4 regions of the Acidovorax sp. LjRoot129 genome follow, and region 1 is predicted to be linked to each of the others. Evidence: predicted binding sites of a transcription regulator. Region 1 holds the regulator's gene; each other region holds the start of a gene.
The links. Region 1 encodes sigma-54, which starts transcription at its own class of promoters, with help from an activator protein. Its sites were predicted from a motif close to TGGCANGNAANCTGCTTT; they were not measured.
Positions count from the first base shown of each region.

Region 2: a site for sigma-54 is predicted at 1,500-1,517, ahead of ACSQ3Q_RS07620 (ANTAR domain-containing response regulator). Genes of this name have one in related genera too.
Region 3: a site for sigma-54 is predicted at 2,028-2,045, ahead of ACSQ3Q_RS16925 (ammonium transporter). Genes of this name have one in related genera too.
Region 4: a site for sigma-54 is predicted at 1,200-1,217, ahead of ACSQ3Q_RS13325 (BMP family protein). Genes of this name have one in related genera too.

Region 1 is NZ_CAXUSE020000001.1:4,956,210-4,959,412, reverse strand. Features, by position in the region: gene lptB (LPS export ABC transporter ATP-binding protein) at 1-651, shown strand, start outside; gene ACSQ3Q_RS22695 (RNA polymerase factor sigma-54) at 751-2,346, shown strand; gene ACSQ3Q_RS22690 (glutaredoxin domain-containing protein) at 2,413-2,889, opposite strand; gene ACSQ3Q_RS22685 (hypothetical protein) at 2,993-3,203, opposite strand, start outside.
Region 2 is NZ_CAXUSE020000001.1:1,660,684-1,663,886, reverse strand. Features, by position in the region: gene ACSQ3Q_RS07625 (branched-chain amino acid ABC transporter substrate-binding protein) at 136-1,308, opposite strand; gene ACSQ3Q_RS07620 (ANTAR domain-containing response regulator) at 1,529-2,155, shown strand; gene ACSQ3Q_RS07615 (CmpA/NrtA family ABC transporter substrate-binding protein) at 2,753-3,203, shown strand, end outside.
Region 3 is NZ_CAXUSE020000001.1:3,699,973-3,703,175, forward strand. Features, by position in the region: gene ACSQ3Q_RS16910 (pilus assembly protein) at 1-200, shown strand, start outside; gene ACSQ3Q_RS16915 (type IV pilin protein) at 218-640, shown strand; partial or broken gene ribD (bifunctional diaminohydroxyphosphoribosylaminopyrimidine deaminase/5-amino-6-(5-phosphoribosylamino)uracil reductase RibD) at 699-1,813, shown strand; gene ACSQ3Q_RS16925 (ammonium transporter) at 2,115-3,203, shown strand, end outside.
Region 4 is NZ_CAXUSE020000001.1:2,908,033-2,911,235, forward strand. Features, by position in the region: gene ACSQ3Q_RS13315 (threo-3-hydroxy-L-aspartate ammonia-lyase) at 1-207, shown strand, start outside; gene upp (uracil phosphoribosyltransferase) at 386-1,030, shown strand; gene ACSQ3Q_RS13325 (BMP family protein) at 1,279-2,289, shown strand; gene ACSQ3Q_RS13330 (5'-methylthioadenosine/S-adenosylhomocysteine nucleosidase) at 2,400-3,203, shown strand, end outside.

The DNA of each region.
Region 1 (3,203 bases):
GTCGTGGGGCTTCTGGGCCCCAACGGCGCCGGCAAGACCACCTCGTTCTACATGATCGTGGGCCTGGTGCGCAGCGACGCGGGCGACATCCGCATCGACGGCCAGTCGGTTGCCCACATGCCCATCCACCGCCGCTCGCGGCTGGGCCTGTCCTACCTGCCGCAAGAGGCGTCCATCTTCCGCAAGCTCTCAGTCGAAGAAAACGTGCGCGCCGTGCTTGAGCTGCAGCGCGGCGACGACGGCCAGCCGCTGGCGCGGGAGGCCATCGAAGACCGCCTCACGGCCCTGCTGCAAGAGCTTCGCGTAGACCATCTGCGCGCCTCGCCCGCCATGGCCCTGTCGGGCGGCGAGCGCCGCCGCGTGGAGATCGCGCGGGCGCTGGCCACCCAGCCGCGTTTCATCCTGCTGGACGAGCCGTTTGCCGGCATCGACCCCATCGCGGTGATCGAGATCCAGCGCATCATCGGTTTCCTCAAGGCGCGCGGCATCGGCGTGCTCATCACCGACCACAACGTGCGCGAGACGCTGGGCATCTGCGACCACGCCTTCATCATCAGCGACGGCCATGTGCTGGCGCAGGGCACCCCTTCCGAAATCGTCGACAACGCCGAAGTGCGCCGGGTGTACCTGGGCGAGCACTTCAGGATGTGACGGCATGGTGCCCACGCATGTTCATCGGGTGAAATCGCTGCCCAGCGGTGGCGGCTGGCCCGACAGCCGTCTCCACCGTCCGCCCGCATTCGAAACCGCATGAAGCCCGGTCTTTCGCTGCGCGTCTCGCAGCATCTTGCGCTGACGCCCCAACTGCAGCAATCCATCCGCCTGCTGCAGCTGTCCACGCTCGAGCTCTCGCAGGAAGTCGAGCAGATGCTCGACGAAAACCCGTTTCTGGAGCGCACCGCCGAAGAGGCGCCGCGCGAAGAGTTTGGCCTGGAGGCCGAGAACACGCCCGCACAGGCCGATGACTACAGTGTGGACGATGCTATTTTTTCAGGAGCTGTCAGCGCAAGTACAACAAGCGCTGAAGGCCAAAATGAGGCCGAAACCCCGCCTGCAGGCGGTGACGAGCCCGACTGGAGCGGCGACGGCACCGTCGAGATGGCGCCCAACGATGCCGAGTGGGGCGGCGATGCGCCCGCGCGCAACCGCAACGACTCCGAGGGCGACGAGGCCGACGCCACCGAACTCGCCCGCTCGCACGAATCCCTGACCGCTTTTTTGCACCGCCAGGCGCTGTCGCTGCGGCTGTCCGAGGTGGACTGCGCTGCGCTGCGTTTCCTCATCGAATCGCTGAACGACGACGGGTACCTGGAAGACCCGCTCGAAGAGCTGGCCGCGGCCCTGGCCGGCCCTGAAGACCTGGAGCAGATCGAAGAACTGGTGCACCGGTTCACCGTGGCCCTGCGCCTGCTGCAGAGCTTGGAGCCGGTGGGCGTGGGCGCGCGCAACCTGGCCGAGTGCCTCACGCTGCAGCTCAAGGCGCTGGACGCTGACGAAGAGGGCGACCCCGACGTCGTGCAGACGGCGCTGGCCATCTGCAAGCAGCCGCTGGAGATGCTGGCCCGGCGCGACGTGCGCCGCCTCACCCTGCTGTGCAGTGACGGCGGAGCCAGTGGCGAGGAGCGCACCCGCGCCGCCATGTCGCTGATTGCCCGGCTGGAGCCACGCCCGGGCCGCAAGTTCGTGGACGTGGAGCGCAACATCATCGTGCCCGACGTGATCGTGCGCAAAGCCGGGCGCGCCAACGGCCGCGACGGCCAGCACAACTTCATCGTGGCGCTGAACCCCGACGTGATGCCCCGCCTGCGAGTGCACGACATCTACGCCGGCGCGCTGCGCGGCCACAAAGGCGGCGAAGGCCACCAGGGCATGCAGCAGCGCCTGCAAGAGGCGCGCTGGTTCATCAAGAACATCCAGCAGCGCTTCGACACCATCCTGCGGGTCTCGCGCGCCATCGTCGAGCGGCAAAAGAACTTCTTCACCCACGGTGAGCTGGCCATGCGCCCGCTGGTGCTGCGCGACATTGCCGACGAGCTGGGCCTGCACGAATCGACCATCAGCCGCGTGACCACGGCCAAGTACATGTCGACGCCCATCGGCACCTACGAACTCAAGTATTTCTTTGGCTCAGGCCTGGGCACCGAGACGGGCGGCAATGCATCGAGCACGGCCGTGCGCGCGCTGATCAAGCAGTTTGTCGCGGCGGAGAGCGCGACCAAACCGCTGTCGGACAGCCAGATTGCCGAAATGCTCAAGGAACAAGGCATCGAATGCGCGCGCCGCACCGTGGCCAAATACCGCGAGGCGCTCAAGATCGCGCCGGCCAACCTGCGCAAGGCGCTGTAAGGGGCGAGGCAGGGGCCAGGGCCCAGAGCGGCGCTTTCGCCTGCTCAGGTTGTGGCGAGCGCTGCGCTACTTGCGCGCCATAAACACCGCGTCATACGCCTGCGGCGTAAACCCCGAGATCTTCTGCCCCTGGGTCAGCAACACCGGGATGCCGCGCACGCCCAGCTGGCTGAAGGCGGTTTTGCCCGCCGGGGTGTCGATGTCCAGTTCGCGGTACGCAATGCCTTTGCCCGCCATGTATGCCTTGGCGGCAGTGCAGTAGCCACACCACTTGGCCATATAGAGCACCACCTCCCCACGTGCCTGGGCGACTGGGGCGACCGGGGCGGCCCCCGGTGCTGGAGCGGCGCCCGGCACCACGCTCACGGGCAGGCTCTCGAGTTTCAACGTCTTCTCGACCGTGCCTGTCACCGGCGGCTTGTCGCTGTAGACCACGCGGCCGTCCGCGCCCACGGATTTGTAGAGCGTTTGCGCGCTGGCGGACCCCAGGCAGGCGGCCAGCAAGGATGCGATGAGCAGCAGGCTCGGGACGAAGGGGCGCATGGACAGCTCCGGTGAAATCGGTTGGCCCAGAGCATAAGGGAGCGCATGGGGCGCAGTACCGCGCCCATCGTTGTGCCGCGTGCCGGCCCCCATGGTCGCCTGTTCAGTCGGCCTGGGTGCTGGTGCCCGGGCTCGTCTTCTGGTCCACCACCTTGGTGGTGACCACCGACACCGGGTCGCTGGCAGGAAAACTCTCTTCCACCGCGCTGTCCAGCGCAGACTCGCTCACGTGCTGCACTTCCACGGTCTGCGGTGGGGATTCCGCGGTGTCTTTGCTGGGTTTGGGGTGCACCGCGGCGGTGGGGAAGGGCCAG
Region 2 (3,203 bases), 3.3 Mb from region 1:
CCTGAAGCAAAAACCCCTGCGGGCGGGTCACCAGCAGGGGTTATGCCGCGCGGAGCGGAGCGCAACGGATGGAGCAGGTTCATCACCCACGAACGACCGAATGGCCGCGCCCGCTCGCCCGTCTCTGTCTTGTTACTACCAGCGGTCGGACCGCATCCGCAGCTCCCAGCTGCCGCTGCGCAGCTCGTACACGCCCACCGCGCCGTAGCGCTGCTCACCCTTATCGTCCCAGGTCATCGTGCCGATCACTGGCGCATAGCCGTTGATGCTGTGCATGGCCTTGGTGATCTCTTTGGGGTCGGCCGACTTGGCCTTCTGGATCGCGGCCGTCAGCACATACGTGCTGTCGTAGCTGTAGTGCCCGCCGTAGGCCGGGGGCTTCTTGTAGGCCTCGATGTATTTTTCAAGGAACGGCTTGCCGGTCGAGAACTCCTTGGCTTCGAGCACCGGCGAGGTGGCGTACACGCCCTCGATGATGCCCGCGCCCTTGGTCATGTCGGTGGTCTTGATGGTGTCGCCGCCCAGCAGGCTCACCTTGGTGTGGCCGATCTTGCGCAGGGCTTCGAGCAGCGCCAGCGCCTGGAAGTCGTTGAGGGTGGAGACGATCACCTCGACCTTGGCGGCTTTGAGTTCGGCAGCCAGTTCGTCAAACGCGGTGGTCTTGTCGTCAAACGACTTGCGCACCGCCACTTCTTTCTTCTCGGCCTTGAGCTGCGCAGCCGCGCCGTCGGCCAGGCCCTTGCCGTAGGGTGTGCCGTCGTCCAGTGCGGCATAACGCGCAACGCCCAATTGGGTAGCGGCAAACGAGCCGATGGCGCGTGCCTGCAGGGTGTCGTTGGCCACCATGCGGAACGTGGTGGGGAAGCCCATCTGCGTGAACTTGGGGTTGGTCGAGATGGCGATCTGCGGGATGTCCTTGGCGGCGTAGATGGGCGCGGTCTCGATGCTCACGCCCGAGTTCAGGTGCCCGATCACGGCGACCACGCCAGCGTCCACCAGTTGCTGGGCCACGGTCTTGCCGGTGGCGGCGTCGGCCTTGTCGTCCACAGCCACGACTTCGAGCGTCACCCGCTTGCCGTCCACGCTGTAGCCGCCCTTGTTGAGCTCGGCCACGGCCAGGTTCACGCCGTTGAGCAAGTCCTGCCCCAAGGCACCCAGCGGGCCGCTCAGGGGTTGGGCAACGCCGATCTTGATCGTGTCGGGTACCTTGCTGCAGCCGGACAACAGCATCAGCGCCCCCGTGACAGCCACGGTGGTGGTGACGGCCAGCGCACCGGAAAATCGGCGCCGGTCAATGTGCTTGTTCATGCGGAATCCTCATCAATATGTCAATGTGACCAGATGTATATGCGAGCCAGACGGCAAGGCGCTATCGGGTATGCCCTGCCAATCACCCAATAATTAGCAAGTTTCAGGCCCTGCAACGCTGGCTTGTAGTGCGCGCCCGCCCTCATCCTATGGGGACGCCCTTCCGTGCACTGCTTCGGCGCACCAATTTATGGCGTAAAAATTGCTTATGCTCCGGGGTATGAACGAGTCTCTGCGCATCGTGGTGGTGGCCCCTGACCTGGCCGTTGCCGACCCTACCGACGAGCATGCCGTGCTGCAGGCGGATCGGTCGCGGGCGCTGCGCATCGGCCTGCTAGAGAACAATTTCAACCTGGTAGCCACGCTGCCGGCCGATGTCTTCTTGAGCGAGCGCATCGCGCAGCTGCAACCCGACCTCATCATCGTGGACGCCGAAAGCGAAGCCCGCGATGCGCTGGAGCATGTGGTGGTTGCCACGCGCCACGAGCGCCGGCCCATCGTCATGTTCACCAATGACGAGGACACCTCGCACGTCAAGGATGCCGTGGCCGCGGGTGTCTCGGCCTACATCGTGGCCGGCCTCGCGCCGCAGCGCATCCGCCCCATACTGGATGTGGCGATGGCGCGCTTTCAGCACGAACAGGCCCTGCGCGCTGAGCTGGCCGACGCCAAGACCGAGCTCAAGGACCGCAAGACCATCGACCGCGCCAAGGGCTTGCTCATGCAGCGCCAGGGCCTCACCGAACAAGCCGCCTACGAAAAGCTGCGCAAGACTGCGATGGACAAGGGCCTCAAGCTCGTGGACGTGGCCCAGCGCATGCTCGACGTGATGGATTTGCTCGGCTGAACTAGGGACTTCTGCCTGAGGCGCCACGCGCGCCTCGGTGCAGCCACCAGAGGCGACAGCCCTTCGGGCCGCCCTACCTGCCACCTGCCCACGACAGACTTGGAGGCGCGGCGCCCGGCCCTTCTCTCAAGCCGCTGCCCCCTCTGGAAGGGCAACGATGCACCCACTACAGGCGCTCTCGCCATGGCTTGTGCGCTTGGGCAGCGCCCCATCTAGCAATGCTCCCCAGATGGTGCACCGCACAAAGGCAGTGCAGCCTCCTCAGCGCGCACCACCTCCGCACATTTCACGCCAAACAGGCCGCTAGCGCTTTATTCATAAGCACGTGTAGCTATTAATTTTGTAGCAATGCATGCTCCGCATTGGCGCGATGCCGGTGCGCAAACGGCTGGCACGCAGCTTGCGTTAACCCTTGCAAGACCAATGACGGTCTTGCCCCAGACAGCAGCGGCCCAATGGCGGGTCGGTGCTGATGCGAAGCCCCAATGCTTCGTAATGGACAAAGGCGTCCCCACCCGCCCCGACGTATGCATGCGTGCATCTCGCGGGGTGTGGTGTGGACGCCTTTTCGTTTTTAACGCTTCGAGGAAACGCCCCATGACCGATCTGCTCAAAACCAGCCTCAACCGCCGCACCGTGCTGCAGGCCGCTACCGTGGGCGCCGTCGGCGTCAGCCCGGCCCTGCGCGCCCTGGTGCACGCCCAGGGGTCGGACGCCCCTGAGAAGAAAGAAGTGAAGATCGGTTTCATCCCGCTGACCGACTGCGCCAGCGTGGTGATGGCGTCGGTGCTGGGCATCGACAAGAAATACGGCGTGACCATCATCCCCACCAAGGAAGCCTCGTGGGCCGGCGTGCGCGACAAGCTCGTGACCGGGGAGCTGGACTTTGCCCATGTTCTCTACGGCCTTGTCTACGGCGTGCACCTGGGCCTCGCCGGCCCCAAGAAGGACATGGCCGTGCTGATGAACCTGAACCAGAACGGCCAGGCCATCACGCTGTCGAAAAAGCTCGCCGACAAGGGCGCGGTCAACGGCGCGGGCCTGGCCA
Region 3 (3,203 bases), 1.3 Mb from region 1:
GCGATTATTTGGGCGGAGTTTTTGCTTCGCGAATGGACACGACAGGCGGTTCCAAGACTAATATTTATTTGCCTAACAAGGTCATCGCAAAGGGCGAAACAGGGCAAGCTGGAGCCGGTGGTACTCCCCTTGCTAAAGACGACGCCATGCGACTCATGCCAGAACAGCCGCTTAGGCCTAGCTGGCGCCAGGTTCAGTAACCACTCTCGAAACCAGAATGAATACCAAACTACAGCAGGGCTTTACGCTCATTGAAGTAATGATAGTGGTCGCGATTGTTGGAATATTGACTGCCATCGCGTTACCAAGCTATCAGGAATACATTGCTCGTGGCCGCCGGGCGGAAGCAAGGGCGGGCTTGTTGCAAGCTGCGCAGTGGCTTGAACGCGCATCCACTGCAACTGGGCAATACCCTGCAACCGCAGCGTTCCCCCCCAACCTCACAACTGTGCCCTCAGGCGGATATGCGATTTCCCTCCTATCGCCTTCCGCGGGTGCAGGCACATTTTTACTGACCGCAACTCGACAAGGGCCTCAGGCGAACGATCCCTGTGGTAACTACACACTCAACCAAGCCGGCGCGCGCGGATCACTCTTGCTTTCGGGCGGGAAAACGCTGGCTGATTGCTGGAACAGGTAGCGCATAAATTTCATTTTTATTACCACTGTGCGCAGGCAAACATTTAAGCAAATGGCCACTGGAACCCCATCAGCATATAAACATTTCAAGGACGGTCGGCCTTGCGACTCAAGCGCTTTTTTTAACTCCAATCCGCGCGTCGGCTCGCATAGGCAACGCCTTGACAAGCACATATTGCAAGTTGATTGGTCAAGGCTTCGACCAAGGGAGGGCGTTGCCCTTAGATGCCGCGACCCTGCACGACGCTGCTGACAATAGCTACGATGCCGCTGGAGCTACCGCTTACGTGACAGTGAAGCCATGTACCTATGACGGTCGCACGGCGCGCTGTTGCGATGCACTCATTCAAGCAGGCATCCCTAAGGTTATCGCTTCGATTGCCGATACAAGTTCGTTTTCCGCAGGCTGTGGGTTCGAGCGCCTACGCGCGCGGGGGGCATAGAAGTGGTTGTGTACACCGGCACTGATGAGTCGCGAGAACTCAACATCGGGTTCTTCAGCCGCATGATTCGCGGCACGCCGTGGGTTCGCGTGAAGTCGGCTGCGTCGCTGGACGGGACCACGGCGCTGACCAATGGCGCCAGCCAGTGGATTACCTCGCGCGCGGCGCGTGCTGACGGGCACGCTTGGCGCGCGCGGGCGTGTGCTGTGCTGACGGGCATCGGGACGGTTCTGGACGACAACCCGCAGCTTGACGTGCGTGAGGTCGACACGCCTCGGCAGCCCCATGTGGTGGTGGTGGACAGCCAGCTGCAGCTGCCCCTGGACGCCAACCTGTTGAAGCCGGACCGCGATTGCTACGTCTACACCGCTATTCAAGATGCCAACAAGCAGGCAGCGCTTGAGTCCAAAGGCGTTCAGGTGGTGCACCTACCCAACGCTGCCGGCAAGGTTGATTTGGCGGCGATGCTGAAGGACCTGGGCCGCCGCGGCATCAATGAACTGCATGTGGAGGCGGGCCACAAGCTCAACGGATCCCTGATCCGCGAAGGGCTGGTGGATGAATTGCTGGTGTACTTGGCGCCACGGCTGCTGGGCCAGGGCTGGGGCATGGCGGACTTCGGCCCGCTGACCGGGTTGTCGGAAGGGCTCGCGCTGGAATTCAAGTCCGTCGAAAAGGTAGGCCCCGACCTTCGCGTATTGGCGCGCGTGCAAGGGCGAGACACCTTCTAGCAACAGTGGGGGGCCTGCGACCTGGTCGCAGCTGGCCCAAAGCCTTTTGCTATATTTTTAATAGCAATAAAACCGATACAAATAAGCGATAGAGCCTTATTTCATTCGAAATTCGTGCCAGCCTGATCTTTACGACCGACGCCCAATGCCGCGTTGGCGTGTCTCGTTCTAATCCGTTTAGTCCCAACATGGTGCGTGATCGCGCACCATAACTTGGCGTACTTCTTGCTTCAACTTGGTGCAGATCTGGTGTTCCCCACAAGACGCACCAGAAACGATCAATTCAACGCAAGAGGACGTTATGGAAGCACTCAAACAGGGCACGGACGCCTTGTTCATTCTCCTGGGGGCCATCATGGTGCTGGCCATGCACGCAGGGTTCGCGTTTCTGGAGCTGGGCACCGTCCGCAAAAAGAACCAGGTCAATGCGCTGGTCAAGATCCTGGTGGATTTCTCGGTGTCGACCGTGATGTACTTTGTGGTGGGCTACAGCGTGGCCTACGGCACGCACTTCTTTGTAGGCGCCGACTCGCTCGTGCAGCAAAGCGGATATTCGCTGGTCAAGTTCTTCTTTCTGTTGACCTTTGCCGCGGCCATTCCGGCCATCGTGTCAGGCGGGATTGCAGAGCGTGCGAAGTTCTGGCCGCAACTTATGGCGACGGCCGTCATCGTGGGCTTCGTGTACCCGTTTTTTGAAGGCATCGCCTGGAACCAGCACTTTGGCGTGCAAGCCTGGATCAAGGGCCTGACGGGCGAAGAGTTTCATGACTTTGCGGGCTCGATCGTGGTGCACGCGATGGGCGGCTGGATCGCCCTGCCGGCCGTGATTTTGCTGGGGTCGCGCGCCAACCGCTATCGCAAGGATGGAGCGATCTCGGCGCACCCTCCTTCCAACATTCCGTTTCTGGCGCTGGGCGCGTGGGTGCTGGTGGTGGGCTGGTTTGGCTTCAATGTGATGAGCGCCCAGACCGTGGACAAGCTCTCGGGCCTGGTGGCCGTGAACTCCTTGATGGCCATGGTGGGCGGCACTTTGGCTGCGCTGGTGCTGGGCAAGAACGACCCCGGCTTTGTGCACAACGGCCCGCTGGCAGGGCTGGTGGCCGTGTGCGCAGGCTCAGACCTGATGCACCCGCTGGGCGCCCTGGTCGTGGGCGCGGTGGCGGGTGCCATCTTCGTGGTGATGTTCACCCTGACGCAGAACAAATGGAAGATCGACGACGTGCTGGGTGTGTGGCCCCTGCACGGCTTGTGCGGGACCTGGGGTGGGCTGGCCGCCGGCATCTTTGGCAGCAAGGCCCTGGGCGGGCTGGGCGGTGTGAGCTTTTCGGCCCAACTGATTGGCAGCGCCCTTGGCGTGGCATGGGCGTTGCTGGGCGGGCTCGTGGTCTAC
Region 4 (3,203 bases), 2.0 Mb from region 1:
GACGAAGAGCTGATCCACGCGTTGCGCTTCTTTGCCGAGCGCATGAAGATCGTCGTCGAACCGACGGGCGCGCTGGCCTACGCGGGCGTACAGGCGTTCTCGGGCGAAGACAGGGGCAGCAAGCTGCTGCACGGCGAGCGCGTGGGCATCCTCATCAGCGGCGGCAATGTCGACATGGCGCGCTACTCGCGCTTTCTGGCGGATTGACTCCCCCCTGAGTCGCCTTCGGCGCCATCCCCTCGAGGGGACGACGCCAGTGGCCTGGCAAAGCCAGTTCCACGGCGTCCGCTGGCTTGGGCCGTGCCTGTTTTACGAGCGGTGGCACAAGTACCGTCAAAATACCGCCACCGCTTTTTATCCATCCCCGCAGACCAAAGGCCGCGCCATGAGCACCGCTACCGATAGCAACGTCACCGTCATCACCCACCCCCTGGTCCAGCACAAGCTCACGCTGATGCGCCGCAAGGACGCCAGCACCAACAGCTTTCGCCGCCTGCTGGGCGAGCTCTCCACGCTGATGGCCTACGAGGTCACGCGCGACATGCCGCTGCAGGACTTCGAGATCGAAACCCCGCTCGAGACCATGACCGGCAAGGTCATCGACGGCAAGAAGCTGGTGCTGGTCTCCATCCTGCGCGCCGGCAACGGATTTTTGGACGGCATGCTCAACGTGGTGCCCGGCGCCCGCGTCGGCCACATCGGCCTGTACCGCGACCCGGCCACACTGCAGCCCGTGGAGTACTACTTCAAGATGCCGTCCGAAATGGAAGAGCGCGACATCATCGTCGTCGACCCCATGCTCGCCACGGGCAACTCGGCCGCCGCGTGTGTAGATCGGCTCAAGAAGCTCAACCCCCGCTCCATCAAGTTCGTCTGCCTGCTGGCCGCCCCCGAAGGCGTGGCCACGCTGCAAAAGGCGCACCCCGACGTGCCGATCTTCACCGCCGCCATCGACCGTGAGCTGAACGACCATGGGTACATCCTGCCGGGGCTGGGGGATGCGGGGGACCGGATTTTTGGCACCAAGTAGGCGCAAGATAGCAGCGCAGACTTCGCGACTGCATCCCTCCAACGTAGCCTCCGGCCACCCTATGCGGTGGCCTTTTTTGTGGGCGCTGCGGCAGTGGCCGCGGATTTTTACCACTTGGTGGCTTTCCTCTGGCAGACTGGCGCCGGTCTGCCGCGACGCAGGCGCTGACTGGCGCGCTCCTTGCTTGATGGCATGTACACACCCTTTCCTCGCTGTCCTTTCTTTTCATACTGAAGGAACTCCCCACCATGACCACCCGCCGCATCTTCACCGGACGCCTGCTCTGCACCTCTATGGCCCTGTCTGCCGCCATGGCGATGGCACCCTCTTTGGCCACGGCGCAGTCCAAGATCAAGGTCGCGGCGATTTACACGGTGCCTTACGAGCAGCAATGGGTGAGCCGCATCCACAAGGCGCTGAAAGCCGCCGAGGCGCGGGGCGAGATCGAATACAAGTCGAGCGAGAACGTCACCAACGCCGACTACGAGCGCGTGATGCGCGAGTACGCCACGGGCGGCAACCAGCTCATCGTGGGCGAGGCCTTTGCGGTGGAAGCCGCCGCCCGCAAGGTGGCCAAGGACTTCCCCAAGACGTCTTTCCTGCTGGGCTCGTCCGGCAAACCGCAAGCGCCCAACTTCAGCGTGTTCGACAACTACATTCAGGAGCCCGCCTACCTGTCCGGCATGGTCGCGGGCGGAATGACCAAGACGAACAAGATCGGCATGGTGGGCGGCTTTCCCATCCCCGAGGTGAACCGCCTGATGCACGCCTTCATGGCGGGCGCGAAGGAGACCAACCCCAAGGTCGAGTTCACCGTGAGCTTCATCAACAGCTGGTTTGACCCACCGAAGGCCAAGGAAGCGACGTTTGCCATGATCGACAAGGGCGCCGACGTGCTCTATGCCGAGCGTTTTGGCGTGTCCGACGCCGCCAAGGAAAAAGGCAAGCTCGCCATCGGCAACGTGATCAACACGCAGGACAAGTACCCCGACACCGTGGTCGCCTCGGCCCTGTGGCACATGGAGCCCAGCATCGACCGCGCGCTCAAGCTGGTCAAGGAAGGCAAGTTCACGCCCGAGGACTACGGTCCGTACTCGATGATGAAGCACAAGGGCTCGGAACTCGCGCCCCTGGGCACGTTCGAGAAGAAGGTGCCCGCCGACATCGTGGCCAAGGTCAAGGCGCGCGAGGCGGAAATCCTGGCGGGCAAGTTCACGGTGAAGGTGGACGACACCCAGCCGAAATCGACTGCGAAATAAGCGCGGCTGCCGGCTTCGGTGCTCAGGCCCCGCGCACCGGGCTGCCTTGCTGCTCCCACCGCCGGCGCGCGGTGGTCACTGTTTGGCTCTTCCCTTCCATAAGGCACTCCATGCACGCGCTGCGCTCTCTCCATCTTGCAAAACAAGCCCTCGCTAACCGAGGCCTGCGCCTGCTGAGCGCCCTGGCCTTTGCCGGTGTGTTGGTTGGTTGTGCGGCAGTCGGCCCCGCCAAGTCCGTCCGGCTGGACGACACCCCACGCATCGCCGTGATTTCCGCCTTTGCACCTGAACTCACCGTGCTGCTGCCGCAGGTGCAGCAGCCCAACAAGCACAGCGTCAACGGCGTGGAGTTCACCACCGGCACGCTCGAAGGCAAGCCCGTGGTCGTGTTCCTCTCAGGCATCAGCATGACCAACGCGGCAATGAACACCCAACTGGTGCTGGACCGCTTCAACGTGAGCCACATCGTGTTCTCTGGCATTGCCGGCGGCGTGAACCCCGGCCTGCACATCGGCGATGTGACGGTGCCTGCCCAGTGGGGCCAGTACATGGAATGGCTCATGGCCCGCGAAGACAAGCCGGGCCAGTACAGCGCGCCGGCTTGGATGAAGAGCGAACTCACCCTGCCCGCGTTCGGGATGATGCATCCGCGCCCGGTGGAGGTGCGCAGCGCCGCCCAGCCCGCCATCACCAAACAGTTCTGGTTTGCGGCGGATGCGCGCATGCTCGCCGTGGCCCGCAACCTGGACACCGGCGTGGCGCTGGACCACTGCCACGCCAGCAAATGCCTCAAGGAACGTCCGCGCATGGTGGTCGGCGGCAACGGCGTATCGGGCCAGGCCTTTGTGGACAACAAGGCCTTCCGCGAGTACGCGTTCAAGACCTTTGAGGCCAACGTACTCGACATGGAAACC